DNA from 2 places in the Salinibacterium sp. UTAS2018 genome. Region 1 is predicted to be linked to the other one. Evidence: predicted binding sites of a transcription regulator. Region 1 holds the regulator's gene; the other holds the start of a gene.
The links. Region 1 encodes HrcA, which represses chaperone genes, less so after heat shock. Its sites were predicted from a motif close to TTNGCACTCGNNNNNNNCGAGTGCNAA; they were not measured.
Positions count from the first base shown of each region.

Region 1 (15,492 bases):
ATCCCGATCATTCACGGTTCGGATGGCGAACTCATCCCGGTTCCCTTCGAGCAGCTGCCCGTTGAGTTGCCGTCGACTGAGGGGCTCGACCTCAAGCCCAAGGGCAAGTCGCCGCTCGCGGCCGCCGAAGACTGGATCAACGTCGAAGACCCGCGCGACGGCAGCCCTGCCCTGCGCGATGCCGACACGATGGACACCTTCGTTGACAGCTCCTGGTACTTCTTGCGCTTCCTGTCACCGAACGATCCCGACCAGGCCTTCGACCCGGCGGAGGCCGAGAAGTGGGCTCCCGTCGACCAGTACGTTGGTGGCGTCGAGCACGCGATTCTGCACTTGCTGTACTCGCGCTTCATCACCAAGGTGCTCTTCGACCTCGGCTACGTGAGCTTCACGGAGCCCTTCAGTGCGCTGCTCAACCAGGGCATGGTTCTCTCTGAGGGCAAGAAGATGTCGAAGCGCAGCCGCAAGGCCGTGACCTTCTCGGGCGAAATTGCCGAGCACGGTGCCGACGCTCTGCGTCTGACGCTGGCCTTCGCTGGCCCGCCTGAGGAGAACATCAACTGGGAAGACGTGTCGCCTGCGGCGTCACACAAGTTCCTGGCTCGCGCCTTCCGTGTCGTGCGGGATGTCACGAGTGCTCCCGAGATCGAGTGGAAGACGGGCGACACCACGCTGCGCCGCGCCACCCACCGTTTCCTCGCTGATGGCCCTGGCCTTGCCGAGTCGTTGAAGTTCAACGTGCTCGTTGCTCGCATCATGGATCTCGTGAACGTGACCCGTAAGGCCATCGACACCGGTGCTGGCGGCGGCGATGCTGCTGTTCGCGAAGCAGCTGAAGTCATCACAATCGCCCTGAGCCTGTTCGCTCCGCACACGGCCGAGGAGATGTGGGAGAAGCTCGGTTACGAGCCCACGGTCGCTCTTGCTGGCTGGCGCAAGGCCGACCCGGCGCTCCTCGTTGAAGAGTCGGTGACGGCTGTCGTTCAGGTGGATGGCAAGGTTCGTGACCGCCTCGAAGTCTCGCCCAAGATCGACAGCGCGGACCTCGAAGCTCTGGCCATGGCATCAGAAGCGATCAAGCGCACCGTTGGTGACCGCGAGATTGTCAAAGTAATCGTGCGCGCACCCAAGATTGTGAGCATCGCGACTCGTCCACAGCTCACCGAAGGCTAAAACACTTCACACCTTGTAACTAAGCGCGCTCCGAGCAATCGGGGCGCGCTTAGTTTGTGCAGGTGGAAGAGTTCGAGCAGGCCCGTAAGACACGGCTGCGGGTGCGTGTTGGCGCCGTCATCGTGGTGGTGCTTGTCGCGCTCGGCTGTGCCATCCTCGCGACCGCTCTCACCGGCAGCCCTACTGCTGTAGAGATTGCGCGCGGCGAAGTGGGCTCAGACGACGACGCGTTCGTGGTGGAATCGCCCGCTCTGTTCGTGCACGTTACGGGGGCGGTGGTACGCCCGGGGCTCTTCGAGCTGGCCGAAGGATCACGCGTCATTGACGCGATCGCTGCCGCCGGGGGTTTCACCGAGGAGGCTAACCGTGATCAACTCAACCTCGCGCGCGTGCTGACCGATGGAGAGCAGTTCGCAGTGCCCGCTGCGGGCGACGAGGCTGACGCGGCTACGGCATCCGATGGTCGAGTCAATCTGAATACTGCGGATGCCGCGGCTCTCGATACGTTGCCTCGTATCGGGCCAGCGATGGCCGCTCGCATCCTCGCGTGGCGCGAAGCGAATGGACGTTTTACGAGCATCGATGATCTGCGCAATGTCGCTGGAATCGGCGACGCTACGTTTGACGGACTTCGCGAATTGGTCACGGTATGAGCCTCGACCTGCGGCTGAGTCTGCCCGTAGCGGGTGCGTGGCTCGTCACCGTGTTGGTAATCGGAGTGCCGGCGTGGGCCCTTACCGTGGCTATCGCTTTGTGGCTTGCTTCCGCGCTGCTCATCGCGGGCGCACTGATGAGTCAGCGGCGCCTGCTCGCGAGCCTCGCCCTGGGGTGCGTTCTCGCCGCCCTCTGCTCGACATCGGTCACCGTCCACGCTGAAAGCCGTCAGCCCGCGGCACTGGCGACGCTGGCGGCGAAACACACGACGGTCACCGCTACGGCTACAACCACCTCCGCCCTCCAACGCGACGCCGACTTTTTTCAGGCGACCATCACCCTGCTCAAGGTCGACGGCGAAACGTTCGAGCTCGAATCGCCCGCTCTGATCTTCACAGAACGGGGCGGATTTGGCGCGGTCGCGGCTGACCCTACTGAAGAACAGGACAGTGACCTCGCAGCAGGCGGTGAAGACGAGCCGTGGGGGATCGGCGTCACGTTTGCGGTCACGGGCACCTTGGCGAGCACCGCCCCGGGAGATGGGCGGGCGGTGTTGCTCTTCGCTACCGACGAACCAGAGTGGCAGGCCGATCCTGGCTGGCAATTCGACTGGGCGAATGAGCTGAGACGCACATTCTCGGCAGCAACATCGCAGTTGCCTGGTGGTGGCGGCGAGCTCCTAGGCGGGCTTGCCATCGGCGATACGAGCGCGGTTAGTGACGACTTGGATGACGCGATGAAGACCAGCTCGCTGAGTCACCTCACCGCAGTTTCGGGCGCCAACTGCGCGATCGTCGTCGGCCTCATCATGGCTCTCGGTGGCCGGGTCGGTGCTACTAGGGCTTTACGGATCGGCCTCTCGATCCTCGTGTTGATCGCGTTCGTCGTCGTTGTCACGCCCGACCCCAGCGTGCTTCGGGCAGCACTCATGGCGACGTTCGTGTTGATCGCGCTGGGCAGCGGCAGGCCTATCCGAGGTATGGCGGTGCTCTCACTCGCGACGATCGCGCTCCTCGCCTTCGACCCCTGGTTATCGCGCAACTTCGCGTTTGTGCTTTCGGTGTTCGCCACGGCAGGTCTGCTTCTCTTTGCCGAGCCGCTCGCGCAGCTTCTGGGGCGCTGGATACCGCGATGGCTGTCACTGGTGATTGCTGTGCCGTTAGCCGCTCAGCTGGCCTGCCAGCCCGTGCTGCTACTGCTGCAGCCCTCACTGCCGACCTACGGGGTGCTCGCGAACGTCCTGGCCGCTCCAGCGGCACCCATTGCGACCGTCGTCGGTCTCGCGGCTTGCGTGGCGCTCTCTGTGCTCCCGGTCCTCGGGTTGGGGCTGATGTGGATCGCCTGGCTGCCCGCTGCGTGGGTCGCCGCGGTGGCGGACTTCTTTGCCGACGCTCCGTGGGCACGCATCCCGTGGTGGGAGGGCTGGGTGGGAGTGCTGACGCTCAGCGTGCTCACGATTCTTCTCCTCGCTGCTCTGGTGACCAAGGGGATCTGGCAGACCCACGCCCTCACCTCGCTCGCGATCGCGTCGACGCTCGCCCTTGCTGTTGTGGTGGGATCGGCGGTGAGTGCGGCGATGACGTGGCCGAAGGAGTGGCAGTTCGCGCAATGTGATGTGGGCCAGGGCGATGCGGTGGTCATGCGCAGTGGCGAAGAAGTTACTCTGATCGATACCGGCGCAGAACCGGATTTACTCGAAGCCTGCCTTGATCGTCTCGCAATTGACCGCATAGATCTGCTCGTGTTGACACATTTTGACCACGACCATGTGGGAGGAACGGAGGCTGTCGTCGGCCGAGCAGACGTTGTACTTGTCGGGCCCACCGGCTCGCCCACCGACGAAGCACTGCTCGACAACCTCGCGGCCGGTGGCGCACAGGTCGTCGCGGTGAACGCGGGAAATCGCGGGCAACTCGGCGAACTCCAGTGGCGCGTGCTCTGGCCACCTGCTCAGGTTGCCGGCATCGATCCAGGAAACGATGCGAGCGTTGTTATCGAGTTCCAGCCGCGCTCCGATTGCCTGAGACATTGCCTCAGCTCGGTTTTCTTGGGGGACCTCGGCGAGAGTGCTCAGTCGCGCCTCGTGGCAGGCCATACGTTCCGGCAAGTGGATGTCGTCAAAGTCAGCCATCACGGTTCTGGTGACCAGTATCCGGCCCTCTATTCCGCGCTGAGAGCCACTCTCGGACTCATCGGCGTCGGCGCGGACAACGGGTACGGGCATCCGACCGATTCCGCTCTTGCCATGCTCGAAGACGCAGGCACCGCGGTAGCTCGAAGCGATCTGAACGGACTCGTGCTGGTGTCGCCCGCGAGCAGGTCCGGTGCCGTCTCAGTGTGGTCGGAGAAGGATGTGGGCGCCCGGCATTAGGCTGGGTTCGCAGTTCAAATTGAGGAGACTTGTGGCCGCCAGAACCCCCGCCCGACCGCCGGCGAAGTCCAAAGTCGCTATTCCGCAGTTGGCATGGAACAAGGTGCGCCCCGCACCGATCATTCTTGTCAGCGGCACGGAAGGTTTCCTCGCCGATCGAGCCATCCGTATGCTGCGCGACACCCTCAAAGTTGAAGACCCCAGTCTCGAGGTCAACGACCTCGAAGCCGATCACTACGGCCCGGGCGAGCTCATTAGCCTCGCCAGCCCCTCGCTTTTCAGTGAACCCCGGCTGATTCGAGTCACAAACGTAGAGAAGTGTACTGACGCTTTCATCACCGAAACGCTGTCATACCTCGAAGCTCCGGCCGAGGACACGTATCTCGTACTTCGTCATGCTGGGGGAGTGCGCGGTAAGAAACTCCTCGACGCCATTCGTGCGGGCAAGGGCGGCGGGATAGAAATCGCGTGCCTCGAACTCAAGAAAGACGCCGAGAAATACGATTTCGCCTCCGCCGAGTTCGCCGCCAAGCGCCGCCGCGTTACCCCAGGCGCCTTACGCACCCTCGTTTCAGCGTTCTCTGCAGATCTTGCAGAACTCGCCGCAGCCTGCCAGCAGCTTCTCGCCGACGATGCCGACGAAATCAACGAAGCCACTGTTGCCCGCTATTACTCGGGCCGCGTCGAAACCAGCGCCTTCAAAGTCGCAGATTCCGCGATTGCCGGGCGTTCCGGTGAAGCTCTTGTGCTTTTGCGTCACGCTCTTGCTTCGGGCGCCGACCCGGTGCCGATCGTTGCTGCATTTGCGTCGAAGTTGCGCACGATGGCGAAACTCTCGGGCGGGTCAATGTCGTCGGGGCAAGCCGCAAAGACCTTTGGGATGGCGCCGTGGCAGGCTGATCGGGCGATGAAAGATTTGCGCGGCTGGAGCGACGCGGGGCTTGGCTCCGCCATTGAGGCCATCGCCGATACAGATGCTCAGGTGAAAGGGTTGGGGCGCGACCCTGTGTTCGCGCTGGAGCGCATGATTTCTGTGGTCGCCGCCCGCGGCATCCGCTAGCTCGAAAGCACCGCTTAACGACAAAAGCCCCTGACCGCGAGCGGCAGGGGCTTTTGTGTGTTCGGCGTAATGCCGATCAGAGAGCTTTAGAGAGATGCAACCTGCTTGGCGATGGCCGACTTGCGGTTCGCTGCCTGGTTCTTGTGCAGAACGCCCTTGCCAGCAGCCTTGTCGAGCGACTTGGATGCGAGCTTCAAGCTTGCGAGGGCGGCGTCTTTGTCGCCAGCCTTGATCGCTGCGCGCGTGGCGCGGATAGCCGTCTTGACCTGGCTCTTGACCTGGCGGTTGCGGTCTTGTGCCTTCTTGTTGGTACCAATGCGCTTGATCTGCGACTTAATATTTGCCACGTTTATGTGCTTTCTTGTTTGTGGATCAGAGATGGTGGGCGGCCGTGGAAGAGAATCGGTGTTCTGATTCCCGGCCGCGATGCGCATACCGTTCGACGAAGAACCGTATGCATAAGCCAACAGGCAACGTTACCAGCGCGGTGGAGCTATGGCAATTGCGGAGCAATTGCGCGACCCCAGCGCCGTGCAAACTTGTTTGCGCGGTTCCGGTGGAGCTATGGCAATTGCGGAGCAATTGCGCGACCCCAGCGCCGTGCAAACTTGTTTGCGCGGTTTACTAAGCCTTCAGCGCCGCTGACTTGTCCTGTAAGCAATCTCCAGAATAGTGAACGTGTCTGTGTGCCGTTGTTGCCACGCCTGGCTCTCGGGTTAAAGTCCCCATCAGAGTTCGCCGGCACGTCGGCAGGCGGGCCGTCCCCCTGCACTTTCGGGGGTTACCCCGATACCCGACGGTCGTCGGCTTTTTTACCTTAGATACATGACCTCTTCAACCCTTTCAGTTTCATCCGCAACTGACGAGCGCACCGCTACTGACGTGCCCACCTCTACTGACGTGCCCACCGCTACTAACGAGTACACCACCGCGTCTGCCCCTCGCGCCGCAGCCTCCCGCACAATGAGCGTGCTCGCGCTCAGCTTAGGTATCGCTTCGCTCTTCTTTGCGCAGAGCGTTGTCGTGCCGCTGGCTGCGGTGATCTTGGGTGTGTTCGGCTTGCGCGATGAACCAACGGGACGGGGTTTCTCTATTTGGGGGATCGTCCTCGCCTGCGTTGCCACCTTCGGCTGGGTGTTGGTCGTTATCGCTGGGGCACTGGCGACTCTGCCATTCCTCTTGCTGGCAGCAGCGTTCTAGCGGCACTTTCTGGCGCAGTGACAGCCCGAGCATCCGCCCCCGTAATGGCTCCGGCCTGTCGTATTGGGCGGGTGCGCGCAGGAACGTCCGCTTCATGGGAGAATTGGGCGGATGTCTCCTCGCGCCTCTTACACACTTGAGCCTGCTTCGACCGATCCTGCGTTTATCCGCAACTTTTGCATCATTGCGCATATCGATCATGGCAAGTCCACCCTCGCTGACCGCATGCTGTCGGTCACTGGGGTTGTTAGCGACCGCGATATGCGGGCGCAGTACCTCGACCGTATGGATATCGAGCGTGAGCGCGGCATCACGATCAAGAGCCAAGCCGTTCGAATGCCGTGGGCGCTTACCGACGAAAACGGTAAGGAACAGTCCTACGCGCTGAACATGATTGACACTCCTGGTCACGTGGACTTCACCTACGAGGTGTCCCGCTCGCTGGCCGCCTGCGAAGGAGCCATTCTTCTCGTTGATGCCGCTCAGGGTATCGAGGCTCAGACTCTCGCCAATCTCTATTTGGCGATGGAGAACGACCTCACGATCATTCCGGTGCTGAACAAGATCGACCTGCCGGCAGCAGATCCCGACAAGTACGCCGAAGAAATCGCTGGTCTCATCGGTTGCGACCCGTCGACGGTGCTGCGCGTCTCGGGCAAGACCGGAGTGGGTGTTTCTGAGCTTCTCGACGAGGCTACGCGACTCATCCCGGCTCCGGTCGGTAACCCGGATGCTCCGGCTCGCGCCATGATTTTTGACTCGGTGTACGACGCCTACCGTGGCGTTATTACCTACGTACGTATGGTCGATGGCCAGCTCTCGCCGCGCGAGAAGGTCATGATGATGTCGACTAAGTCGGCACACGAACTGCTTGAGATCGGTGTGAGCTCTCCCGAGCCGACTCCCACGAAGGGCCTAGGCGTTGGTGAAGTGGGTTACCTCATCACCGGTGTGAAAGATGTGCGCCTGAGCAAGGTTGGCGACACCGTCACGAACCATGCCAAGCCGGCCGAGGTCGCGCTCAAGGGCTACTCAGAGCCGAAGCCCATGGTGTTCTCGGGGCTGTACCCGATCGATGGTTCCGACTACCCGGTACTGCGCGAAGCTCTCGACAAGTTGAAGCTGTCGGATGCCGCCCTGGTTTATGAGCCCGAAACATCCGTAGCTCTCGGCTTCGGTTTCCGCTGTGGTTTCTTGGGCCTCCTGCACTTGGAGATTGTGCGCGAGCGTCTCGAACGCGAGTTCAACCTCGACATGATCGCTACGGCTCCTTCGGTTATTTACGAAGTGATGGGCGACGACAAGAAATTCACGACTGTGACGAACCCGAGCGAATTCCCTGGCGGAAAGATCGCGAGCGTTTCTGAGCCGATGGTGAAGGCTTCCATCCTGACCCCCAAAGACTTCGTGGGTACGGTCATGGAGCTGTGCCAGTCGCGCCGCGGCACCATGCAGGGCATGGAATACGTCGGTACCGACCGCGTAGAGCTTCATTACACGATGCCCCTCGGTGAGATCGTGTTCGACTTCTTCGACCACCTCAAGAGCCGCACCCAGGGCTATGCGAGCCTCGACTACGAACCCAGTGGCGACCAAGAGGCTGACCTCGTGAAGGTTGACATCCTGCTGCAGGGCGAGGCCGTCGACGCGTTCAGCGCCATCGTGCACCGCGATAAGGCTTATGCCTATGGCGTTCTCATGACAGAGCGTTTGAAGAACCTCATCCCACGCCAGCAGTTCGAGGTGCCGATTCAGGCCGCCATCGGCGCTCGCATCATTGCGCGGGAGTCGATCCGTGCGATGCGTAAAGACGTTCTCGCTAAGTGCTACGGCGGTGACATCAGCCGCAAGCGCAAACTCCTCGAGAAGCAGAAGGAGGGCAAAAAGCGCATGAAGATGGTTGGTCGCGTCGAGGTTCCGCAGTCTGCCTTCATCGCTGCGCTTTCGGGCGAAGTCGAAGCCGGAAAAGACAAGAAGTAAACCGATGGATGCGCGCACCTACCCCAATGCCCCTGTTACGTATGGGGCGGTCGGTGCCACGCGTGGCCAGACCTTTACGGTGCTTCCCCCCGCCGGATTCCGCCGGGTTCAACGCAGCGCTCGAATCGGGCATGGAGAAGATCGCTGGGCGTTCGCACGCGAACAAGTGTTGACCTGGGGTGTGAAACGTCGCAGCGGTTTTGGCGTGACGCTTCTGCCTCGCGACCCGCACGGTGAGAACCGGGATCTGTCGGTCGATAACAGCGAGCACCCGCATGTGCGAGCCGGAGACACCATCGTGCTCTCGATAGGCAGCGGTCGGTTTACGGCCCATGAGCCTGTGCGGGTGGTCTACGTGGTCGACGACCCGAAAGTTGCCGGCTTTGCTTACGGAACGCTCGAAGGGCATCCGCTGCGGGGCGAAGAGTCATTCATGGTAGAGCTGCGCGACGACAACTCAGTGTGGATGACGGTGCGATCATTTTCTCGACCGGCATCCTTCAAATGGATGTTGGTGGCTCCGGCTCTTCGAATCTTCCAATACATCGTCGTGACCCGCTACCTGCGTGCTCTTTCCGGAGCAATTCGTTCGTCGAAATAACGACCCGGAGACCGTGGCTCAAGCGGAGCCGAGCGTGCACCTAGCTACTCGACGTTAGTCCTGCCGAACTTCACTGCTGCATCCTGCGCGGCGTTGCGATCAGCCTCGGCGTGCGAGTTCGTCGATAGTGCCCAATACATCCTCGAGACCACCGACCAGATCGTCGACGACGACGAGGGCACTGGTGTCGCGGAGATCGGCCACGCTGTAAGCCCCGGTTGCAACGGCGATGAACGGAATTTGAGCTGAATCGGCAGCTATTCCGTCGTTCGGGGTGTCGCCAATGATGACGCTGGGGCGGTCACCGAGCATGGTGGCGACGAGCGATGTGAGGTGGTGGCGGTCAGGCGAACGGTCGCCGAAAAACGAGTGAGTCCAGTCGAAGTCTTCTTCTGAATAGCCGGCGGCGGTGAGTTTCACGCGCGAGTGCTGCGGGCCGTTGCCCGTGAGCAGCGCATTGGTCCATCCGTGACCGGCCGCGTGGAGGAGCGCTGCCGGGCCGCCGGGTACTGCCGTTCGCACATAGCCAGTCTCGAGCAGCTTGGCGGTGCGCACGTCTAGCTCGGTGAGCACATCGTCGAGCATGGCGGCGGGGTGCCCGTTGATCTCGAGAAGCGCAGCGAGAATCTGGCCTTCGGTCTGCCCGTGCGGGTTCGTGATGAACTGGCGGGGAGCTTCACCCGTGACGTGGGTGAACGCCTCGAGGTAGACGGTGGCACCGTCCGTGGAGTTGTGGATGAGCGTTCCGTCGATGTCCCAGAGAATGTGCATAGTCACCCATCCATGCTCCCACGCGAGAGGTGCGACAATTGACGGGTGCTGCTCGCTGTCATGAGCGGCGCACTTTCTTCATCAGTTGTTAGGGGATTAGTTCGTGCCAGGTGCGTTGCCGATAGCTGATCCTGCCCCTCTCGATGGAGCCTTGCCGGCCAGCGTTGCTGCCGGTTCTGGCGACCGTGACTGGAGTGTGTACATCCACGTTCCATTCTGTCGGGTGCGCTGCGGCTACTGCGACTTCAATACCTACACGGGTGAAGAACTGCGCGGAGCTAAGCGGGCGGACTACGCCGACGAAGCAATAGCTGAAATCAGGCAAGCAGCCACCGTGCTGGAGAATGCGGGCGTAGCGCCGCGCAAAGCCTCAACGGTCTTTTTTGGCGGCGGCACCCCCACTCTGTTGCCGGTAACCGACCTCACTCGAATGCTTGCCGCGGCGCGCGATACGTGGGGTTTTGCGGATGACGTCGAAGTCACCACCGAAGCCAACCCCGACTCTGTCGACAGGGAATACCTTCTCGCGCTCAAAGAGGCTGGCTTCACTCGAGTGTCTTTCGGGATGCAGTCCGCGGTGCCGCACGTGCTCGCCACGCTGGAACGTACTCACGACCCCGAGAAGGTTCCTCACGTCGTGAAATGGGCTCGTGAAGTTGAGCTCGACGTGAGCGTCGACCTCATTTATGGAACTCCGGGCGAGTCGTTGGCCGATTGGGAGCGCTCGCTCGATCACGCCATCGCGCAAAATCCAGACCATATTTCGGCCTACGCGCTCATTATCGAGACCGGCACCAAGCTGGCGGCGCAGATCAAACGTGGCGACGTTGCTCCGGTCGACGACGACCTGCAGGCCGACATGTATGAGTTGGCCGATAAGAAGCTGGCCGCCGCAGGCTACGACTGGTACGAGGTCAGCAACTGGGCCAAACGTGATGACAATCCCGCTGTTAGCCACGCGAGCCGTCATAATCTTGGCTACTGGCTAGGTAATGACTGGTGGGGTGTTGGCCCGGGGGCTCACAGTCACGTCGGTGGCGTTCGCTGGTGGAACGTCAAGCACCCGGCGGCGTATGCCGACCGGATTGCTGCCGGGCACTCACCGGGAGCCGGGCGCGAGACGCTTGCTGATTCCAGCAAATATCTCGAGCATGTTCTCCTTCGCGCGCGAGTTCGCGATGGCCTAAAGACAGCGACGCTCGATGCTGAGGGTCGCACCGCCGTAGCAGGGCTGATCGCCGATGAGCTGGTAGAAGCTCCGGCCGCTTTCAGAGGCACGATAAACCTCACGCTCAAAGGGCGCCTGCTCGCGGATGCCGTAGTGCGGCGATTGCTAGCAGACGCCCCCATTTAGAGCGAAAGTTCGAGTTACTTGATGAACTCGATGGTCAGCGGGTACTTGTACGCCTGTCCATTGTTGGCAGCAACCGCTGCAATGATGCTGAAGATCAGGATGATGATCGCCACGGCAAACATGGTCAGGTAGCCGATGACTACAAGCATCAGGACCACCGAAACTGCGTAGGCGATCGCCATGGTTATTTGAAAGTTGAGTGCGGTTCGTGCGTGGGCGTTGATGAACGGCCCGCGGTCTTTGAAGACGAGGTAACCCACTAGTGCGGGAACGAAGGAAAAGAAGATTCCCCCGACGTGAATGAGTGTCGCCCAGAGCTTTTCGTCGCTCGGACTCATCGGTTGGATCGGTGCGTACGGCGAGGCGGGGGGCGGTGTGGAATCTGACATGGCTCTATTAAAGCCTTACTTGGACAAAAAAGTAGCCCCGAGAGCAGAAGCTCCCGGGGCTCACTCGCTATCGACTTTGCCGATAAGCAGAATTACTTGATGAGGCGCAGTGCGAAGGGGTAGCGGTAGTTCGTGCCGTCCTTAGCCTTGGTGAAGCCGATGATCGAGAAAATCACCGACACAATGAAGACGATCGGAAGCAAGATTCCGCCGATGACGACGGCAATCAGAATGTTCGAGATCACGTAGGCGATGGCAACGGTGATCTGGAAGTTCAGTGCTTCTTTTGCTTCGGTGTTGGTGAATGCGCCGCGGTCTTTGAAGACCAACCAGATAATCAGCGCGGGAAGGAATCCCAAGATTCCACCCAGATGAGCGAATGACGCCCACTGGTTGTCCTCAGCCGTGGTCAGTTGAGCTGCCGGCTGGGGGGCTGCGGGCTGCGGATTTGCGTCAGTCATGTGTTCGTGCCTTTCAGGTGAACGAGGGAAGTTCCCGGGTTTCATCAAAGTGCTCGGTGTCACACCTGAGCATTTCCTCAAAAGGGTAGCGCTCAAGTACAAAGACACGCTACTGGTATGACTCGCGCGGTGCAACGGCTGTGTCGTGGTGTGTCGAGTAAGATTGGCAGTCGAACGGATTGAGTGCCAATCAAGAGAGGTGGGTGGTGGAATGGTTTCCGCCCGCGGTCTTGACGTGCTTCGTGTCATCGTGCAGGACTACGTTGCTACGCGCGAGCCTGTCGGATCCAAGTCAATCGTTGAGCGACATTCCTTCGGAGTATCCGCTGCAACGATTCGCAACGACATGGTCTTACTCGAAGACGAAGAGCTCATCACGGCGCCCCACACCTCATCCGGTCGCGTCCCGACCGATAAGGGCTACCGCATGTTTGTAGACCAGTTGGCTGACTTGCGCCCCCTCACGAGCGCACAGCGCCAAGCGATTGAGTCTTTTCTGGGTCAGGCCGACGACTTGGATGACGTACTTGCGCGTTCAGTGCGCCTGCTGTCTCAGCTGACCAACAGTGTGGCCCTGGTTCAATATCCTTCGCTGGCTACGGCCCGCGTGCGGCACGTGGAACTGGTTCCGCTTTACGCGACCCGCATCATGACGGTGTTCATCACCGACTCCGGCCGGGTAGAGCAGCGTCTGATCGATGTCGTTGAGCCGCTTGACGAAGTCTTCTTGGGCGAAGTTCGCGCCAAGCTGAATTCGGCGCTGACGGGGCAATCGCTCCCGGAGGCCGCGGATCGACTAGCCAGCTTCGCTCAGATTTTTCCCGTGGAACGTCAAGCTTTTGTGGGCAAGATTGCCTCGAGCTTGGTCGAGCAAGTGTTGGCGAACCGTGCCGACAAGCTCGTACTCGCGGGTACCGCAAATCTGGCGCGAACCGAACAAGACTTCACCGGCAGCATTTTTCCTGTGCTCGAGGCAATAGAAGAGCAAGTAACGTTGTTGCGCCTCTTTGGGGAGATGGAAGTAGCAAATGGATCGGTATCCACTCGCATTGGGCGCGAGAACGCAGAATTTGGACTAGAAGAGACATCCGTTGTCACCGGAGGATATTCCTCCTCGGGCGGCGGGGTCTCCCGCGTGGGCGTGCTTGGCCCGACGCGAATGGATTACTCAAACAATATGGCGGCGGTCCGTGCGGTAGCGCGGTACCTGTCTCGACTTTTAGAAGACAACTGAGCTCGTAAGGAGCAATCGGAACTTTGGCAGATCACTATGAAGCCCTCGGCGTTGCCCGCGAAGCGACCCCGGAGGAAATCAAGAAGGCGTACCGCAAGCTCGCTCGCGAGTTGCACCCCGACGTCAACCCCAGTGCGGATGCATCGGAGCGTTTCAAGTCGGTGACTCACGCGTATGACGTACTGAGCGATCCGCAACAGCGTCAGCAATACGATATGGGCGGCAACGGCGGTTTCGGCGGCGGCGGAGGAGGATTCGGCGGTTTCGGCGACATCTTCGAGACTTTCTTCGGCGGGTCAAGCCAGACTGCCGGCCCGCGTTCACGTCGCGAGCGCGGTCAAGATGCGCTGCTGCGTATCGAGGTCAGCCTGAAAGACACGATGTTCGGTGTGACCCGCGATCTCGAGGTCAACACCGCCGAGCTGTGTGAGACGTGTGAGGGCAGCTGCTCTGCTCCCGGCAGCTCACCGGTTCGTTGCGACATTTGTCAGGGCAGTGGTCAGATTCAACGTCAAGTTCGAAGCCTTCTCGGCAACGTAATGACGTCGAGCCCGTGCGGTACCTGCCGTGGTTACGGAACCATCATTGTCAACCCCTGCGCCACGTGTGCTGGCCAGGGTCGGGTGCGGGCCCAGCGCACTCTGTCCGTTGACATCCCCGCCGGCGTTGAGACGGGACTGCGTTTGCAGATGCCCGGCCAGGGCGAAGTGGGTCCTGCTGGCGGCCCCAACGGTGACCTGTTCCTCGAGATCAAGGTGCGGCACCATGATGTCTTCAGCCGGGCCGACGACGACCTGCTTGCCACGGTCGAGGTCGAAATGATTGACGCGATTCTCGGTACTACCGTGAAACTCGATGGTCTCGATGGTGATGTCGAAGTGAACATCAAGCCGGGCACACAGAGCGGCGAAGTGCTCACGGTTCGTGATCGTGGAATCACCAGTTTGCGCGGCACTAATCGCGGCGACCTGCGGCTCGGCATCCAAGTTGTCACGCCGACGAAGCTCAGCGGTGCCGAACAGACTCTGATCAAGCAACTCGCCGCCGTGCGCAAGAGCAAGAAGCCCCACTTCGCAGAATTTCAACAGGGCTTGTTCTCCAAACTTCGGGATCGGTTCCTGTAGCTCGCTATGGCACATCTGTATATCGACGAGGAGCTTGACGACGTGGCGGTTGGCGCTTCCGTTTCGCTGGGCAATGCCGAAGCGCGGCATGCGGTCACGGTGTCGCGCCTCAAAGTCGGCGAAACAATTGCGATCGGCAACGGCGCGGGGCTGATCGTTTCGGGCCCCATCACTACGGCCGAGCACACTGAGCTCACCATTCAGGTCGTCGATGTGCAGCAATCGCTGCGGCGAACCCCCGCGGTGTTCCTGGCCCAGGCCCTTGCCAAGGCCGATCGTGACGAACTCGCGGTTCAAGTTGCCACCGAACTAGGCGTTGACGGCGTCATCCCGTGGTCGGCGGCGCGCAGCATCTCTCGCTGGCAAGGCTCGAAGGTCACTAAGGGCCGCGATCGCTGGGCGGCCATCGTTCGCGAAGCGAGCAAGCAATCGCTACGAAGCTGGATCCCTGATGTTCTCGACCTCGTGACGACGAAACAGTTGGCGGCGTTTGCCTCCACGACGCGGATGCTGGTGCTGGAGCCCACGGCGACGCAAACTCTCGCTGAACTTGAAGTAGACGATCGTGACATCGTGCTCGTCGTGGGGCCGGAAGGCGGTGTCGCAGATCACGAGCTCGAACTATTGACAGCGGCCGGAGCATCCACAATTCGATTGGGCAGTGAAGTGTTGCGCACGTCGACAGCGGGGCCCGCAGCTATAGCGGCATTGAACGTCAAGCTTGGCCGCTGGAGCTAGAGGTTTAGGCTAGAGCTATGTCCGATTCCCCTTCGATCTTCACGAAGATCATCGCCCGCGAGATTCCCGCGGATATCGTTTTCGAGTCAGACGCGGTCATTGCGTTTCGCGATATCGCGCCGCAAGCCCCCGTGCACCTGCTGGTTGTGCCTAAAACGGAGGAGTTCGCCAACGTCACCGAGCTTGCCGCCGGAAATCCCGCACTGCTGGCTGAACTCGTGTCGGTCGCCCAGAAGCTTGCCGACGAACACGCAGGCGGACAGTACAGACTGATTTTTAACACCGGTGAAAACGCCGGTCAAACCGTATTCCACGTGCACGCTCATGTGCTCGGTGGAAACCTCGAGGAAGGCACCCTTGGTCACTAGTGACTCCGAGTCCG
Region 1 covers NZ_CP035375.1:785,876-801,367, reverse strand. The annotation lists gene leuS (leucine--tRNA ligase) at 1-1,173, shown strand, start outside; gene ESZ53_RS03790 (ComEA family DNA-binding protein) at 1,236-1,826, shown strand; gene ESZ53_RS03785 (ComEC/Rec2 family competence protein) at 1,823-4,198, shown strand; gene holA (DNA polymerase III subunit delta) at 4,230-5,258, shown strand; gene rpsT (30S ribosomal protein S20) at 5,345-5,605, opposite strand; gene ESZ53_RS03770 (DUF4190 domain-containing protein) at 6,084-6,458, shown strand; gene lepA (translation elongation factor 4) at 6,570-8,438, shown strand; gene ESZ53_RS03760 (DUF1990 family protein) at 8,443-9,039, shown strand; gene ESZ53_RS03755 (HAD family hydrolase) at 9,139-9,810, opposite strand; gene hemW (radical SAM family heme chaperone HemW) at 9,914-11,164, shown strand; gene ESZ53_RS03745 (DUF4870 domain-containing protein) at 11,179-11,553, opposite strand; gene ESZ53_RS03740 (DUF4870 domain-containing protein) at 11,646-12,014, opposite strand; gene hrcA (heat-inducible transcriptional repressor HrcA) at 12,226-13,248, shown strand; gene dnaJ (molecular chaperone DnaJ) at 13,272-14,372, shown strand; gene ESZ53_RS03725 (16S rRNA (uracil(1498)-N(3))-methyltransferase) at 14,379-15,110, shown strand; gene ESZ53_RS03720 (histidine triad nucleotide-binding protein) at 15,128-15,478, shown strand; gene ESZ53_RS03715 (PhoH family protein) at 15,468-15,492, shown strand, end outside.

Region 2 (15,492 bases), 260 kb from region 1:
TTTGCCGCGATGAGCGTCGCGTTCTTGCGGCAGGTGGCAGCGGCGCGAGCGTTGTTTTCGACGAGGGTGACGTGGGGCGCACCGCGAGACGCGGATTCGAGGCCGAGTGCGCCGGTGCCCGCGTAAAGGTCGAGCACGCGCGCACCCTCGATGGCGTCGCGGGCTTCGAGCGCGGAGAAAATCGCTTCGCGCAGGCGGTCGCTCGTGGGGCGAGTTCCGGCGCTGGGAACGGCAATCGTGAGGGAGCCGGCGTATCCGGCAATAATGCGAGTCATAGCGTGTCGAGCCTAGCCCGGGTGAGGGCCTCAGCGGGCTCAACGCCAGTGGTCACCGGTACTCTTCTAGAGTGACCTCGCCCCTCGACCAGAAGCTCAGTGCTGTGCTCGGCGGGCGCACTGCTACCTCCATGCAGCGCGGCCTCGGTTTGCTTACGGTCGGCGACCTCATGACGCACTATCCGCGGCGGTATGCGCGGCGCGGTGAACTCACGGCTCTTGCCGAGTTGCCGCTGGATGAAGCAGTCACGATCGTGGCCGAAGTGCGCGAGGTTCGTAACCGCCCCATGCGCAACAAGCGCGGCTCCATTCTTGAGGTGTCGATCAGCGATGGCACGGGCATCCTGACCCTTACGTTTTTTAATCAAGCCTGGCGCGCGAACGAGCTCATGCCCGGCGTGCGCGGAATCTTCGCCGGCAAAGTCGGGCAGTACCGCGGCACGCGCCAACTGGCGCACCCCGACTACGAACTCTTCGATCGCGATGAGCTCGAGCTAAAAAAGCCTGAGCAGGCCAAGGGCTGGGCTGAGCAGCCAATCCCGATTTATCCCGCTACCGCCACGGTCGCGAGCTGGCAGATTCAGAAAGCGGTCGAGGTCGTACTCGATACCCTCGGCCCGCTGGAGGACCCGGTGCCGGATGCCGTGCGCCGCGAACGCGAACTGCTGCGGTATTCGCAGGCGCTTGAGTTCGTGCACCGCCCCAAGGTCGACTCCGATTGGCGCAGTGCTCGCGATGCCCTGCGCTTTCAAGAAGCTTTCGTGCTGCAGTCCGCTCTCTTGCAGCAGCGCCAGAAGCAGCGCGAGTCTGAGGCGATTGCGCGCACGGCTGGCTCCCTGCTCGAAGGTTTCGATGCTGCGTTGCCGTTTACGCTCACGGGCGACCAGCAGTCCGTCGGCGAGCAGATTTTCCATGACCTCGCCGAGCCTGTGCCGATGAATCGCCTGGTGCAGGGTGAAGTGGGTTCCGGTAAGACGCTCGTCGCGCTGCGGGCAATGTTGGCTGTTGCGCAATCCGGTGGCCAGTCAGCGTTGCTGGCGCCCACCGAGGTGCTTGCTCATCAGCACTTCCGCTCGATCGTGCGCACGCTTGGGCCCGATCTCGCGGCCGAACTGCGCCCGACGCTGATCACTGGTCAGTTGCCCACGGCCGAGCGCAAGAAGGCCCTTCTGGCGACCGTCTCGGGCGCCTCCCGCATCGTCATCGGCACGCACGCTCTCTTGGGCGATGCCGTGAGCTTCGTCGACCTCGGACTCGTCGTCGTCGACGAACAGCATCGCTTCGGCGTTGATCAGCGCGAGGCTCTGCGCCTTAAGGGTGCGAAGCCGCCGCACGTTCTCGTTCTCACCGCCACCCCGATCCCGCGAACGGTCGCGATGACGGTCTTCGGTGACCTCGACATTTCGTCCATCGCTGAGCTTCCTGCTGGCCGCCAGCCGATCAGCAGCCACGTGGTCCCGCTGGCCGAGAAGCCCGGCTGGGTCTCGCGCGTCTGGCAGCGACTGGCCGAAGAACTGGCCATCGGCCGGCAGGGGTTCGTCGTGTGCCCCGCGATTGATGCCAAGACCGAAGAGCCTGGCACCGAGCCCGCCTCGAAATCAACCGACGATCCGGATGCCGGCCCGCCGCGCCCCATTGCCAACGTCACCGAGGTGCTGGCGTCGCTCCGCAGCAACGAGGTTCTCGCGGGCAAGCGGATCGAGGCGCTGCACGGCAAGCTCTCGAGCGACGAGAAAGACGAGCTCATGCGCGCTTTCGCCGCCGGCGACATCGATGTGCTTGTCGCAACGACCGTGATCGAGGTGGGCGTCGACGTGCCCAACGCTTCCGTCATGGTCGTGCTCGATGCCGACCGCTTCGGAGTCTCGCAACTGCATCAGTTGCGCGGCCGCGTGGGCCGTGGTGGCGTCCCCGGCCTGTGCCTGTTTGTGACAGCAGCCGAGGGGGAGTCTTTGGCTCGCGAACGCGTCGAGGCCGTGGCATCCACTCTCGATGGTTTCGAACTGGCCAACAAAGACCTCGAGCTGCGTCGCGAAGGTGACGTGCTCGGCGGAGTGCAATCGGGTGGGCGTTCGAGCCTCAAGCTGCTGCGCGTGGCCAACGACGGGCAGCTGATCACAGAGGCTCGGGAGGCGGCACAAACGGTGCAGGCCGCCGATCCGACCCTTGCGGAGCATCCGGCGCTCGCCGAAGCACTGCAACGCCGCCTCGACGAAAGCGCCGAAGCCTTCCTCGGCAAGAACTAGACCACGCACGAACTGGGCCGGCGCACGAGCTGGCGCTGGCACGAGCTGGGCCCGGCGCTAATCGGGCCCGGCACGAGGCCTCTTGGCGGCCAATGTTGTTTGCCCGCACAGCGAACTCCCACGCGGCGGCAGGCCCCAGCCACTATCGTTGAAGCATGAGTCGGATCGCTGTCGTTCCTGGGTCCTTTGACCCTGTCACCCTGGGCCACCTGGACGTGATTGAGCGGGCGGCAAAAACCTTTGACGAAGTGCACGTTCTCGTCGTGCACAACCCCGGTAAGACGGCTCTTTTGCCGATTGCCCAGCGCGTCTCGCTGCTCGAGCAAGCGATAGCGGATGCTCGGTTTGCGGGCAACATCCGCGTCACCAGCTGGAGCATGGGCTTGCTCGTTGACTACTGCACTGAGGTCGGTGCGAGCGTCATCGTGAAGGGCATCCGTTCTCAAGTGGATGTCGCGTACGAAACTCCTATGGCGATCGTGAACCGCGATCTTGCGGCCGTTGAAACCATCTTTATGCTGCCGAACCCCGCCCACGCGCACGTTTCCAGCTCGCTCGTACGCCAAGTGGCGGCGCTCGGCGGAGACGTTGCGCCGTATGTACCGCGGGTGGTTTCTGAATTTTTGCAAGCGCCGCGCGACTAACACCGGCACAATAGGTTTATGACTCTCACTCTCGGATACAAAGCGTCAGCTGAACAATTCGCCCCGCGCGAACTCGTAGAGATTGCGGTGGCCGCCGAAGCTCACGGCATGGAGAGTGTTGCGGTCAGCGACCACTTTCAGCCGTGGCGTCACGAGGGCGGTCACGCGCCGTTCTCGCTGAGCTGGATGGCGGCGGTGGGGGAGCGCACGAGCACGATTCGTATCGGTACGAGCGTGATGACTCCGACGTTCCGCTACAACCCCGCTGTGCTCGCTCAGGCCTTCGCCACGATGGGCTGCCTCTACCCGGGGCGCATCATGCTTGGTGTCGGAACGGGCGAGGCCCTCAACGAAGTAGCGACCGGATTCCGCGGTGCCGGAGAGCAGGACTGGCCCGAGTTCAAAGAGCGCTTCGCTCGCTTGCGCGAATCGGTCCGTCTCATGCGCGAACTCTGGACCTCCGACCGGGTGTCGTTCGAGGGGGAGTACTACTCCACTCACGGTGCGAGCATTTATGACCGCCCTGACCAGCCCATCCCGATCTACATCGCCGCCGGCGGCCCCATGGTGGCACGGTACGCCGGCCGTGCGGGCGACGGCTTCATCTGCACGTCGGGCAAGGGCATGGCCCTCTACAACGACGCGCTAATCCCCGGCGTCAAGGAGGGCGCGGCCAAGATGGACCGCAAGTTCGAAGACATCGACCGGATGATCGAGATCAAGCTGTCGTACGACACCGATGCTGACGTCGCCCTCGAGAACACCCGTTTCTGGGCGCCGCTCGCTCTCTCCAAGGAGCAGAAGCACGACATCACCGACCCGATCGAGATGGAGCGCGCTGCCGACGCTCTGCCTATCGAACAGATCGCGTCGCGCTGGATCGTGGGCAACGATCCCGACAAGATCGTTGAAGAGATTCGTCCGTACGTGGATGCTGGCCTCAACCACCTCGTGTTCCATGCGCCCGGTGGCGACCAGCGTCGCTTCCTCGAGCTCTTCGAGCGTGACATCGCTCCGCGCTTGCGGGCGCTGTAGGGCCTAGCGCGCGAGACGCGCACACGGGTTAACACACGATGGGCGGATGCGTGAAGCATCCGCCCATCGTTGTTGCGTCGGCAAGAATCGCCGACTACTGACAGCCGGCTAGCTCGTGACCGCGACCTTGTCGGTCGATCGAGACTGGTTGTCGGCGTTGGTGCTGACCTCAATTTTGCGAGGCTTTGCCTTCTCCGACACCGGGATAATCACACTCAGTACGCCGTTGTCGTAGCTAGCGCTGATGTTTTCGCGGTCGATCCCGGCACCGATGCTGAACTGGCGCAGGTAGGAGCCGTAACGACGCTCCTGCGAGAGCCATTTTGCGCCGTCGCGCTCGCCGGCCGTACGCTCGGCGCGGATCGTGAGCAACTGACCATCAACGTCAACGTCAACGGATCCGGGGTCGACACCCGGGAGATCGGCGGTGAGGACGTACTCGTCAGCCTGGCGATAGAGATCCACGGGCATGGGCTGGGTGCCGACGCGGGACTGGGCAGCTGCGGAGAGCCTGTCGAGTTCGGCAAAAGGATCAAATGACAGTGTCATGGGAAACCCCTTTCTCAAAGTTGAGTCACCGTGACTCAACAAGAAAAAATTAGCACTCTCACCCCGAGAGTGCCAAGTCAATTCGCTCACAGTTCGCTGACAACGAAAAGACCGCCGCCGGAGAGATCCGGCGGCGGTCTTTTGTGGTGTTATCAGCGGATGATGAACCGCGGATAGTGGTGCTCGGCGCGAGCCCTGGCCTGAGCCAGTCGTTCGCGACGGAGCTGGTGTTCGGCCCGCTGCTGAGGCGAGGCGAGCAGTCGAGAGCGGTGCGGCCGGCGACTCCAGGTGATGAGAGCGACGCCGAGATGCAGGGCAAGACGGTCGACGACTCCCACGCGACGCGGCATCGCTTGGCGCGGTGCTGCGTCGTGCGGGTTCTGGGCGGCGCTGGGTTCGGGCGGATGGTCATGACGGTCTTTCGGAGCCGCCAGTGTTGCGTTCATGAGATGTCTTTCGTGAGCTGTATTCGTGAGCTGTATTCGTGAGAAAAATGGATGCGGAAGGCGCGCACAAGTGCGCTGTTTCAGGTGGTGACCCAACGGCATCCCCAGTGATCGCGAGTCGCTGAAAGAGGAAAGATCATCGAGAGGCGAACGCACCCGCGAATGAGGGTGCAGACTCGTCAGCCAATCGCCGTTAGCGATGATCGAGTTGGGTCGTGTGCTCCGTGAGCGCCGCCACCGTCAGAACCGGTGAGCGGAAAACGCTAACCGGTTAGGCGGTGGGGGTGCCGACGGAGCCGGCGGTAGTGGGGTTCTTCGTAATAGTGAAAATAAACACGCGAGGCTCCTTTCAATAGTTGGCGTTTGCTCAGTGTAGGGCGAGTCGTTGCTAACGACAAGACCCGCTTTAGGCGCGATGCAAAGCCGTGATGATGGCGTCTGCGAGCTCAGCCGGTTTCGTGAACTGTGGCCAGTGTCCGGTGGGCAGGTCCACGAGTTCGAGGTCGGTGAGCTGCGCGAGTTCGGTGGCGAACGGCGCACCCTTGCTCATCCATTCCCGCACTTGATCAGCCTCGAACTCGCAACAGATCACGGTAGCGGGCACGCTGAAGCGCGCTGGGGTAGAGAGGGATTGCGGGGTGCTCGCGATGAGCGCGGGCTGGGGAATAGCGATTTCGCGAAACCATTCCCGCAGTTCGTCGGTGAGGTCGACGAGGTCTTCGTCGTCGAACACGCTCCAGTCGGGCAGGGGAATTTCGCCGTTGACGGTAGGTAGCTCGGTGTTAATGGGCATGCCGTTCGGCAGGGGCACAGTGTCGACGTGCACGATTCTGGCGAGACAGGTGGGGCGGGCATCCGCTACCGCATGCGCGATCGGGCCACCACCGCTGTGCGCGACAAGAGCGATGCGTGGCGTTGGTTCTTCCTTTTCGTCGCCGTTTTCGCTGCCGTCGGCTTCGACGTGCGTGAGGGCGTCAACGACCGCGACCACGGCCGCAACGTGGTCGGCCAGAGTGACTTCAGCACGGTGAGTGTCGCGGCGACGCAAGCCAGGAAGGGTGAGCGGATGCGCGGTGTGACCGGCATCTCGTAGCGCGCGGGTTATCGGAGCCCAGGAGTCTCCGTCAAGCCAAAATCCGGGGATGAGAATGACGTGCATCAGCGGGCTAGCGGTGCTGATCAATCACGATCGGGCTTCGTGATCGCTCGAGGCTTCGTCTCTGGTGAAACGCACAAGACGCAGCGCGGTCTTTCGTGGTGGGACGGACAGAAAACGCGCCGAGATTCATGCTGACTCCTCATTGAGTAGATCGCCATTATCCGCCCGCAGCCCCGCCAACTCAACGGTTGTGCGAATGGTGGGCCCACTTGGGTCGCCGTAAGCGCCACAATAGACGGATGCCCGTGACTGTTTCTGCACCCCATATCGGCTATGCCGCCATGCTCGAACGTTTTCATCCGCGCGAGGTGATGGGCTTTGCCCAGCACGCGGAGAGTCGGGGTTTCCGCGGCGTCATGGCGGCCGATCACTACCAGCCGTGGGTGCCGCAGCAGGGGCAAGCGTCGTTCGTGTGGAACGTGCTCAGCGGTCTCGGTGAGACGACGACAGGCGATCTCGGCACGGGCGTCACGGCGCCGACTTTTCGTTGGCATCCAGCCATGGTGGCGCAAGCCTCCGCGACCCTCGCTGCGATGAACCCGGGCCGTCACTGGTTGGGCCTCGGCAGCGGCGAAGCGATCAACGAACACATCATTGGGCAGTACTGGCCCGAAGCTCACGAGCGCATCAATCGGATGTTCGAAGCCGTCGAGATCATCAAGAAACTCTTCGCCTCGGGGCTCGCGAATAAAGACGTTCGCCACGAAGGGCAGTTCTATCGCCTCGAATCCACACGCCTCTGGACCATGCCCGACGTCGCCCCCGAAATCTTGGTGGCGACGGCTGGCCCGGTCGCCGCGAAGCGAGCCGGCAAGACCGTCGACGGCCTCATCACCGAAGCCGCACCCCTCGAGAAGATCGACATGCTGCTCAAGCGATTCGCCGAAGGCGCCCGCGAGGCAGGGCGCAGTCGAGAAAGCCAGAGCCGCGTGCTGCGGCTGCACTTGAGCTGGGCCGAAACAGATGAGCAGGCCATGCGCAACGCGCTCACCGAATGGCCGAACGGTGGTTTGCGTTTCGCTAAGAACGACATCCGCTCGCCCTTCGAACTCGAACAGCTTGCCCGCATGGTGCGACCAGAAGACTTCGAGGGGCGGATGCCCGTCAGCGCCGATCCCGACGTGCACCGTGCCTACATCCAGAGCTACCTCGATGCCGGGTTTGATCGCATTTACCTGCACAACGTGGGTCGCAATCAGCGAGAATTTCTGGATGTCTTCGGCCGCGACGTGCTTCCCGCACTGCGCAAGTAGTAGCGCGCGCGAATAATGCCCCACACTAGAAGCGTGAGAATGAGCGCCTGGGCCGTACCCGGCATCCCCGAAATCGTGTCCGGTGACGACCTTGTCGAGGTGATCGCGGGTGCCCTCGTTACAGAGTCCGGCGATGTGAACGCGGGCGGCCTGCTCGACGGCGACATCCTCACTGTGACCTCCAAGATCGTGAGCAAGGCCGAAGGACGTTCGGTTGAAGCAGCCGACCGGGAGCAGGCGATTACCGACGAAACCGTGCGCATCGTTGCTTCGCGCGAGCACCCGAATGGTGTGACGCGCATTGTCGAGAACCGACTCGGTCTCGTGATGGCCGCCGCCGGTGTCGACTCCAGCAACACTCCCGACGGCATTGTTCTGCTCTTGCCGCTCGATCCCGACGCGACCGCGCGCACACTGTGTGCTGGCCTGCGGCAGCGATTCGGCGTGACCGTCGGCCTCGTGATTACCGACACCGTGGGCAGGCCCTGGCGCAAGGGGCAGGCTGACATCGCTATTGGTGCCGCCGGCATCCACGTGCTTGATGACCTGCGAGGCACCGCGGATGCTTCGGGCCGCCCGCTCGCGGTGAGCGTCACGGCGCTCGCGGATGAAGTTGCTGCCGCCACCGATCTCGTCAAGGGCAAGGCCGGGGGATTGCCCGTTGCTGTGCTGCGCGGACTCGGCAGTCACGTTGCTGATCTCGATGCTCCTGGCGCCCGTTCGCTCGTGCGCAGCGGCCCCGAAGACATGTTCAGCCTCGGCACGAAAGAGGCCTGGATGGCGGGCTTCGATGAAGCGCATGACGAGAGCGCCCTCAAAGAGGAATAATGCTCGACTGTCGGTGATTTTGCCTCTACGATAATCGGATGGGGCTCTTCATTTCGTGCGCGTATTTCGAACGCCAATCCGCGATCCACGCTCTCGAAGAACGCCTCCGCGACCGCAAACAATTGCCCTAGTGGTAGACGGGTGTAAGACTCAATCCATGGATGACCCTAGCTCCAGCGTGATGCCCGCCGACGTGTTTCACGATCACTGTCATGCCATTATTCGCAGCGTCTCGACTGTGATCGATGGCAAGGATGAGGCGGTGCGACTGGCGCTGACGGTACTGCTTGCCGAGGGACACCTGCTCATCGAAGACGTTCCTGGCGTCGGCAAAACCATGTTGGCGCGCGCGCTGGCTCGCACGGTCGACAGCACTGTGTCCCGCGTGCAATTCACCCCCGATCTGCTGCCGGCCGATATCACCGGCGTTTCTGTGTACAACCAGAACACGCGCGAATTCGACTTCAAGAAGGGGCCCGTTTTCGCGAACATTCTGATCGGTGACGAGATCAATCGCGCGAGCCCCAAGACGCAGTCGGCCCTGCTCGAGTGCATGGCCGAATCTAGCGTGACCGTCGACGGCACCACGTACGATCTCGAGGCACCGTTCATTGTGGTCGCGACTCAGAACCCGATCGAGATGGAGGGCACTTACCCGCTGCCCGAAGCTCAGCGCGACCGTTTCATGGCTCGCATCTCCATGGGGTATCCGGATGCCGCTGCCGAGCTGGAGATGCTGCGCTCGCGCGAGCTCACGAGCCCGCTCGACGCGCTTGAGGCAGTGGTCTCCGTCGAGCAGTTACGCGAACTCATCGCGACGGTGCGACGCGTCTACGTGAGCACAGCGGTCGAGGAATATGCCGTGGCGATTGCCCAGGCGACCCGTCGTGATCCCGAGGTGCGGTTGGGGGCGAGCCCGCGGGCGACGCTGCATCTCGTCCGGGCGGCAAAGGCTCGGGCGGCGATCGACGGCCGTGACTTCGTCTTGCCCGATGACATCGATGCGCTTGCCGTGACGGTGCTGGCTCACCGAATGATTCCTGCGCGGCATTCCTCGCAGGCATCCACTGTGCTGACGGGACATTCGATCGCTGATGTCATCGAACGTATCGTCGCGGAGACGCCGGTTCCTCTGGCCTCCGCGGCGTCCTAGTCGACGTCGACGCCGATGCCTCGCCTGCGACCGTTTCGAGCCCTCTCGCTTGCGCTGAAGGTGGTGCGACTTACCGCGCGTGGAAGTACGTTCGTGGTGCTCGGTAATCTCGCGATCGTGGGCGGCTATGTGGCGGGTATGCCGATTTTGTTATATGCGGGATGTTTTGCGCTCGCGCTGCCGTTGATGGCGGTGGTTCTCGTGCGTTCGCGCGGCTCATCGCTGGCCGTGAGTCGGCGTTTCGCTTCTCCAATCGTGGAGGCAGGGACCACCAGCGTCGTCACGCTGCGCGTCGATAACCTCGCGCGCACCAGTCTTCGAGGAATGCACTGGGCCGATGGTCTACCGTGGCGTCCGTGGGCGACGGCGAGCGGTTGGCTGCCTCCGCTGTCGGCTCGGATGGGTGGGCTCAACCGCCGCAGCGCGGCCCAACTGACGTACTCTCTCACCCCGGCGGCCCGAGGCGTATTCGAAATTGGCCCGCTTCTGTTGCAGAGCGCCGACCCGCTCGCGCTTGCGCTCGGTAGCTGGAGTGTGGGCAGCGTTACGGAGCTCACTGTTACGCCGCGAGTGGTCGCGCTGTCTCATTCGGCGTTGCTCGCTCAGTCGGGCGACGGCGAGGCCCGAGTGCTCCAACGTCGCTCGGCAGGCGACGACGACGACGCGATGACACGCGAATATCGCCGCGGAGATGCGATGCGCCGGGTGCACTGGCGAGCATCCGCCCGCCATGGCAGTCTGATGGTGCGCCAAGAGGAACAGCACAGTTATCCCGAGGCACGCATCATCGTGGATACAAGGTCGAACGGTTATCCGGATGCGAGCCACGCCGAGTCCGGCCGCCAGCCAGCCGGATCCGTCGCGGCGGCCACGCGCAGCCCCCGCTTCGAGTGGGTAGTCAGCATGCTCGCGTCTGCTGCCGTGCAGTTGAAGCGCGAAGGCTTCTTGGTTGAGATCCTCGAGACAGGCCCGACACAACTAGCGGAGGCATCGATTGTGCACCGTCGCGCGTCGGAAGAACAAGAGTTCTTGACCCGCCTTGCGACGTTCGGGCCGGTTGACACTGCGCCGGGATGGTGGGGCGCACCCGTAGCGAGCACGAGCGCGGGTGGGCCAGTGGTGGCGCTCGTCGCTCATCCCGAGCCCGAGACCATCGCGTACTTGGCGCAGCAGGCTCTCCCCGGGGTGCTGGCTGTGGTGTTCGTCGTGGAATCGTCGTCAAGTTTTGGCTACTTCGCTCACGCGAGGGGCCCGGCGCGGCAGTCTGCCAGCGACGAGCTGCGCGACGCCGGCTGGAAGGTGATCTCGGTGCACTCGTTCGATGGCATCAGTGACGCGTGGGAGCTATTCGTAGCCGAGTCGCAGGCACACCGTGACGACAACTGACGCGAGTCGAGCGCGCAGCGTGCGCGCTCACGAGCAACGAGTGCGGGTGTGGTCGCTCAGCGGCACCCTTGCTCTCGCCCTGGGCGTCGGGGCGAGCAGCCTCGGCGAAGTGCTTACTGAAGGCGCCTGGTGGTTTCCGTACCTCGCGGTAGTTCTCGTCGTTCTCTCTGCCGCCGCGGTCGCGCACACGCTCATCTCCCGAGCCTGGATCGGCTCCCTCATCGGTGCCGTCGCGGGTGGGTTGGCGCTCACTGTTCTCTTCGCCGCCAACACCGCGTTCTGGGGAATCGTACCCCTCGTCGGAACAGCGGAACGTTTCGCGCGACTGGTGACCGAGGGCCAAGACTCAATGGAGGGTCAGCGATTCCCCGCGGATGCCGACGCCGGCATTGTGTTCCTGATCTGCGTCGGTGCCGTCGCTCTTTCCGTCGCGATGGATGTCATCGCATTCGTGCTGCGTAAGCCCGCTTTCACGGCGATCCCGCTCCTCGTCCTGCTGGCGGTTCCAGCGTTTGTGCGAAGCGAATTGCACGATGCGCTTGGTTTCGCGGTTACGGCGCTGGCCTATGTCGGCATCCTTCTCGTCGCGGGCGAACATACGACGGTTCGCTCCGCGTGGCCGGCGGTGGCGGTGGCTCTCGCGGTGGCGCTTGTTGTACCTGTGCTGCTCCCGAGCGTCACACCGGCAGAGCCCGCGACGAGCGCACCGGGAATCATCGGCACGGGGGTGAACCCCATCCTGAGCCTCAGCGACGACTTACGCCGCGATTCACCGCTCCCAGCACTGACCTACTGGTCTGACACGGGAGAGGAATACCTGCGGGTGGCCGCGCTCGATGAGTTCAGTGACGAGACCTGGAGTCCTTCCGAGAACGAGATTGACGACGCCAACACCGTCGACGAGTTCGGGGCTGCGCCGGGTCTCTCGGCCGAGATCCCTCGCATCCCCAAAGCCGTGCAGATTCAGATTCAACAGCTTCGCGGAAAGCTGCTGCCGGTGCCGTATGCCGCGACGAGCATTGCGGATGCGGGGCGCGGGTGGACGTGGGACGCGGAGGCTCTTACTGTCGCATCGTCATCCGCGAACTCGAAAAATCAAAGCTACGAGGTGTCGTTCATCACTCCCGCTCCCACGATCGAACAGCTTGAGGCCGCACCGGTCGAACTGCAGAGCGGTTTTGAGAAGTACTTGGCGCTGCCCGAAAGTTTGCCGGCCGTGGTGAGTGAAACCGCTCAGCAGGTGGCCGGAAGCGAAGCAACACGGTTCGATCAGGCCCTGGCGCTGCAGTCGTTCTTTCGCAACGGGGACTTCGTGTACTCGGAGGAGGCCCCCGTCGCCGAGAACTACGACGGTTCGGGGGCAGAAGTGCTCGGCGAATTCTTGGCTGCTCAGAGTGGCTATTGCGTGCACTTTGCTTCGGCGATGGCGGCGATGGCCCGCAGCCTCGACATTCCCGCTCGCGTCGTTGTCGGCTTCACTCCGGGGCAGCGACAAGTGGACTCCGAAACCGATGAAGTCAGCTTTTCGGTCACCACCGACAACCTGCATTCGTGGCCCGAGCTCTACTTTCCGACTGTCGGATGGATTCGTTTCGAACCCACTGTTTCGGTAGGGAGCACGCCTCGGTTTGCGCAGAGCGTGAACGATGACCCCAGTACTCCCGATATCGATGAGTCGAAGCCCGAACCCACCGCGACGCCGACGTCGAGCGCCACCCCGGGAGCGCGCCCCGATGTGCCGCGTGACGAGATCGCCGACGTGCCGGTTTCGGGGCAGAGCCAGCTCTCGCCCTGGTGGTGGTTGCTGCTCGTCATCCCGCTGCTGCTAGCCGTTCCTGCGCTCGTCCGCGTCAGTCGCCGAGCGCTGCGGCTGCGGGCTGTCGCTCGCGGCGACGTTGCGCAGGCTTGGCGTGAAATTTGCGATAGCGCCGCCGATCTCGGAATCGTCGTCACCACGACGGCGACTCCGCGCCAACAACACGACCAGATAGCGACGCAGCTCGGCATGGCGACTGTCGCTGCGAGAGCTGGGGCGGTGTCTGGATCCTCCACAAGCTCGGCCCCATCGACAGCGCCCTCGGTTGAATCGCCGCGACCAGCGTCGTCGGCGCTCGCGGAGGTGCTTGCTGCCGTGGAAGCCTCGGCGTTCAGCCCGCGCCAGCGAGCGGTGCGACGAGAAGCAGTGTCGAGTGTGATCGTCGCGCTACGGTCATCCGTGGGGTCGAAGGCCCGGATCGTCGCGGTACTCGCCCCGCGCACGGCATTCGACCGCAACCCAGCCGCGGTCGAGAAGTAGCCCGACGCGGTTACGCCGGGCTGAAGCCGATCACGGGCTTACCCGTGATCGGATTGCGCAAGATGGATGCCGTCACGCCGTAGACGTCAGCAATCAGCTGTTCGGTCAGTACGGTTTCGGTCGCGCCCGCCGCCACGACGCGACCGTGGGAGATCACGATCACGTGGTCGCAATAGCTCGCCGCGAGGGAGAGATCGTGCAGGGCCGCCAGAACGGTTACGCCAGTGTTGCGCAGGCTCGAGAGTAGTTCGAGCACCGCGAGCTGAGCGGCGATGTCGAGGTGGTTGGTGGGTTCGTCGAGGGTGAGCAGCTGCGGCTGCTGGGCGAGTGCCCGGGCCAGCATCACGCGCTGCTTTTCGCCACCGGAGAGGCTCTGAAACTCGCGCTCGCGGAACGCGGTCATTTCTACAGTCTCGAGGCTCGCCGCAATGATGGCGGCGGATTCGGGGGAGTCGGCCTCCCACAGTGATTGGTGCGGAAGGCGACCGAGCGCCACAACCATTCCCACAGTGAGGGACGTGTCGGTGGTGGCGTCTTGCTCCACGAACGCGGCGAGGCGGGCGCGGTGGCGGCGCGGCATCCCGAGCAGATCATGGCCGCCGAAGGTGACGCTGCCCGATGCTGGAGCGTGCACCCCGGTGAGAGCGCGCAGTAACGTCGACTTTCCCGCACCGTTGGGGCCCACGAGCGCGCTGAGCGAGCCGCGCGCGACCGTGCAGTCGACGTTATCGATGAGCAGGGTGCCGTCGGTGGTGACGCTGATGCGTTCCGCGACGAGGCCGCTCTCGGTGCCGCTCGTGGCGCCACCCGTGGTGCCGTGCTCGCTACCGCTCGTCTCGTTCATGTGGAACTCTTTCGCCGGGTGAGCAGGAACGCAAAGATGGGCGCTCCGATCATCGCGGTGACGATGCCCACGGGAATCTCGCGAGGATCAAAGAGGGTGCGGGCAAGAGTGTCAGCCCACACGAGAAAGACAGCACCGAGGAGGGCGCTGAGGGGGAGCAGGGCGCGATGGCCTGGTCCCACGAGCAGCCGCACGGCATGCGGCAATATCAGCCCCACAAAGCCAATCGAGCCGCTCACCGACACCATGGCCCCCGTGACGAGAGCGGATGCCGCCAGCAGTCCCCAGCGGGTGGCGCTGACGTTCACGCCAAGCGACGCTGCCTGCACGTCGCCAAAGGCAAAGGAGTCGAGAAGTCGTCCCGTGAGCATCACGGGGATCCCGATCACGATGATGGCAACCATGGTGATGCCGACGGCGGGCCAGCGTGCTCCGCTGAGCGAGCCCAGCAGCCACGAGAGCACTTCGCGGTAAGAGTCGCCGGTGACGCTCCAGAAGATGACAAAGCTCGTGATGGCCGAGGCGAGTGCCGAGACGGCGATACCTGCCAAGACGGTGCGCGAGGGCGTGATCGCTCCCAGCGACCCCGCGAGCAGCAACGTCAGGGTGAGAGCGAGCAACGCTCCGACGAAGGCGGCGAGAGGAAGCAACACAGCAGCGCCTAAGAGCAACACTGACACGGCGCCGAGCGCGGCTCCTGACGACAACCCCAACAGATAGGGGTCAGCGAGCGGGTTGCGCGTAATCGCCTGCATCACGGCTCCGCTCAACGCGAGCCCCGCGCCCACCGCCGCGGCGGTCAGCACGCGTGGCAAGCGCAGCTGCCACACAATGCCGTCGCGAAGCTCGCTCAGCGGGCTCACCCCAATACCGAGGTGACTACCAATCGACCGCCACACTTCATCGAAGCGGATGTCGGCAGGCCCGATCGTCACCGCCACCGTGATCGACACCAGTAGTGCGATCACGAGGGCGGCGCCGAAAGTTAGCGGGGAAACCTTAGCCATCAAGCTCCGCAATCTGGGCCGACAAGCTCTCGGCGGCTTCGACGCTGCGCACGCCAGCCTCGCTCGCCGCGAACGGCACTACGAGGTAACGGCCAGCTTTCACAGCACTGAGGTTAGCGGTTGCGGGGTTGGCCTCGAGAACTTCAATCTTCTTGTCGGCGGAGTTCCACGCGGCATCCACGAGCACGATGAAGTCGGGGTCGGCGTCAACGACGGCTTCCCAGTTGAAGGGCGCCCACGTCGAGTCGATGTCGCCGGCGATGTTGGTGAGGCCCACGGTGTCGAGTAGTAGTTGCGGAGCTCCGATGCCAGCGCCGACATACGGTGTGTCAGAACCTGAGGAGAACCACAGCGCGGTGCGGGAGTCGCCG
Region 2 covers NZ_CP035375.1:1,048,800-1,064,291, reverse strand. The annotation lists gene rsmD (16S rRNA (guanine(966)-N(2))-methyltransferase RsmD) at 1-275, opposite strand, end outside; gene ESZ53_RS05095 (ATP-dependent DNA helicase RecG) at 407-2,521, shown strand; gene coaD (pantetheine-phosphate adenylyltransferase) at 2,677-3,165, shown strand; gene fgd (glucose-6-phosphate dehydrogenase (coenzyme-F420)) at 3,184-4,200, shown strand; gene ESZ53_RS05080 (Hsp20/alpha crystallin family protein) at 4,309-4,749, opposite strand; gene ESZ53_RS05075 (hypothetical protein) at 4,902-5,195, opposite strand; gene ESZ53_RS05070 (alpha/beta fold hydrolase) at 5,602-6,378, opposite strand; gene ESZ53_RS05065 (TIGR03557 family F420-dependent LLM class oxidoreductase) at 6,594-7,607, shown strand; gene cofE (coenzyme F420-0:L-glutamate ligase) at 7,647-8,435, shown strand; gene ESZ53_RS05055 (MoxR family ATPase) at 8,617-9,588, shown strand; gene ESZ53_RS05050 (DUF58 domain-containing protein) at 9,604-10,974, shown strand; gene ESZ53_RS05045 (DUF3488 and transglutaminase-like domain-containing protein) at 10,961-13,270, shown strand; gene ESZ53_RS05040 (ABC transporter ATP-binding protein) at 13,281-14,114, opposite strand; gene ESZ53_RS05035 (putative F420-0 ABC transporter permease subunit) at 14,111-15,121, opposite strand; gene ESZ53_RS05030 (putative F420-0 ABC transporter substrate-binding protein) at 15,114-15,492, opposite strand, start outside.
Region 2: a site for HrcA is predicted at 4,799-4,825, ahead of ESZ53_RS05080 (Hsp20/alpha crystallin family protein). Genes of this name have one in related genera too.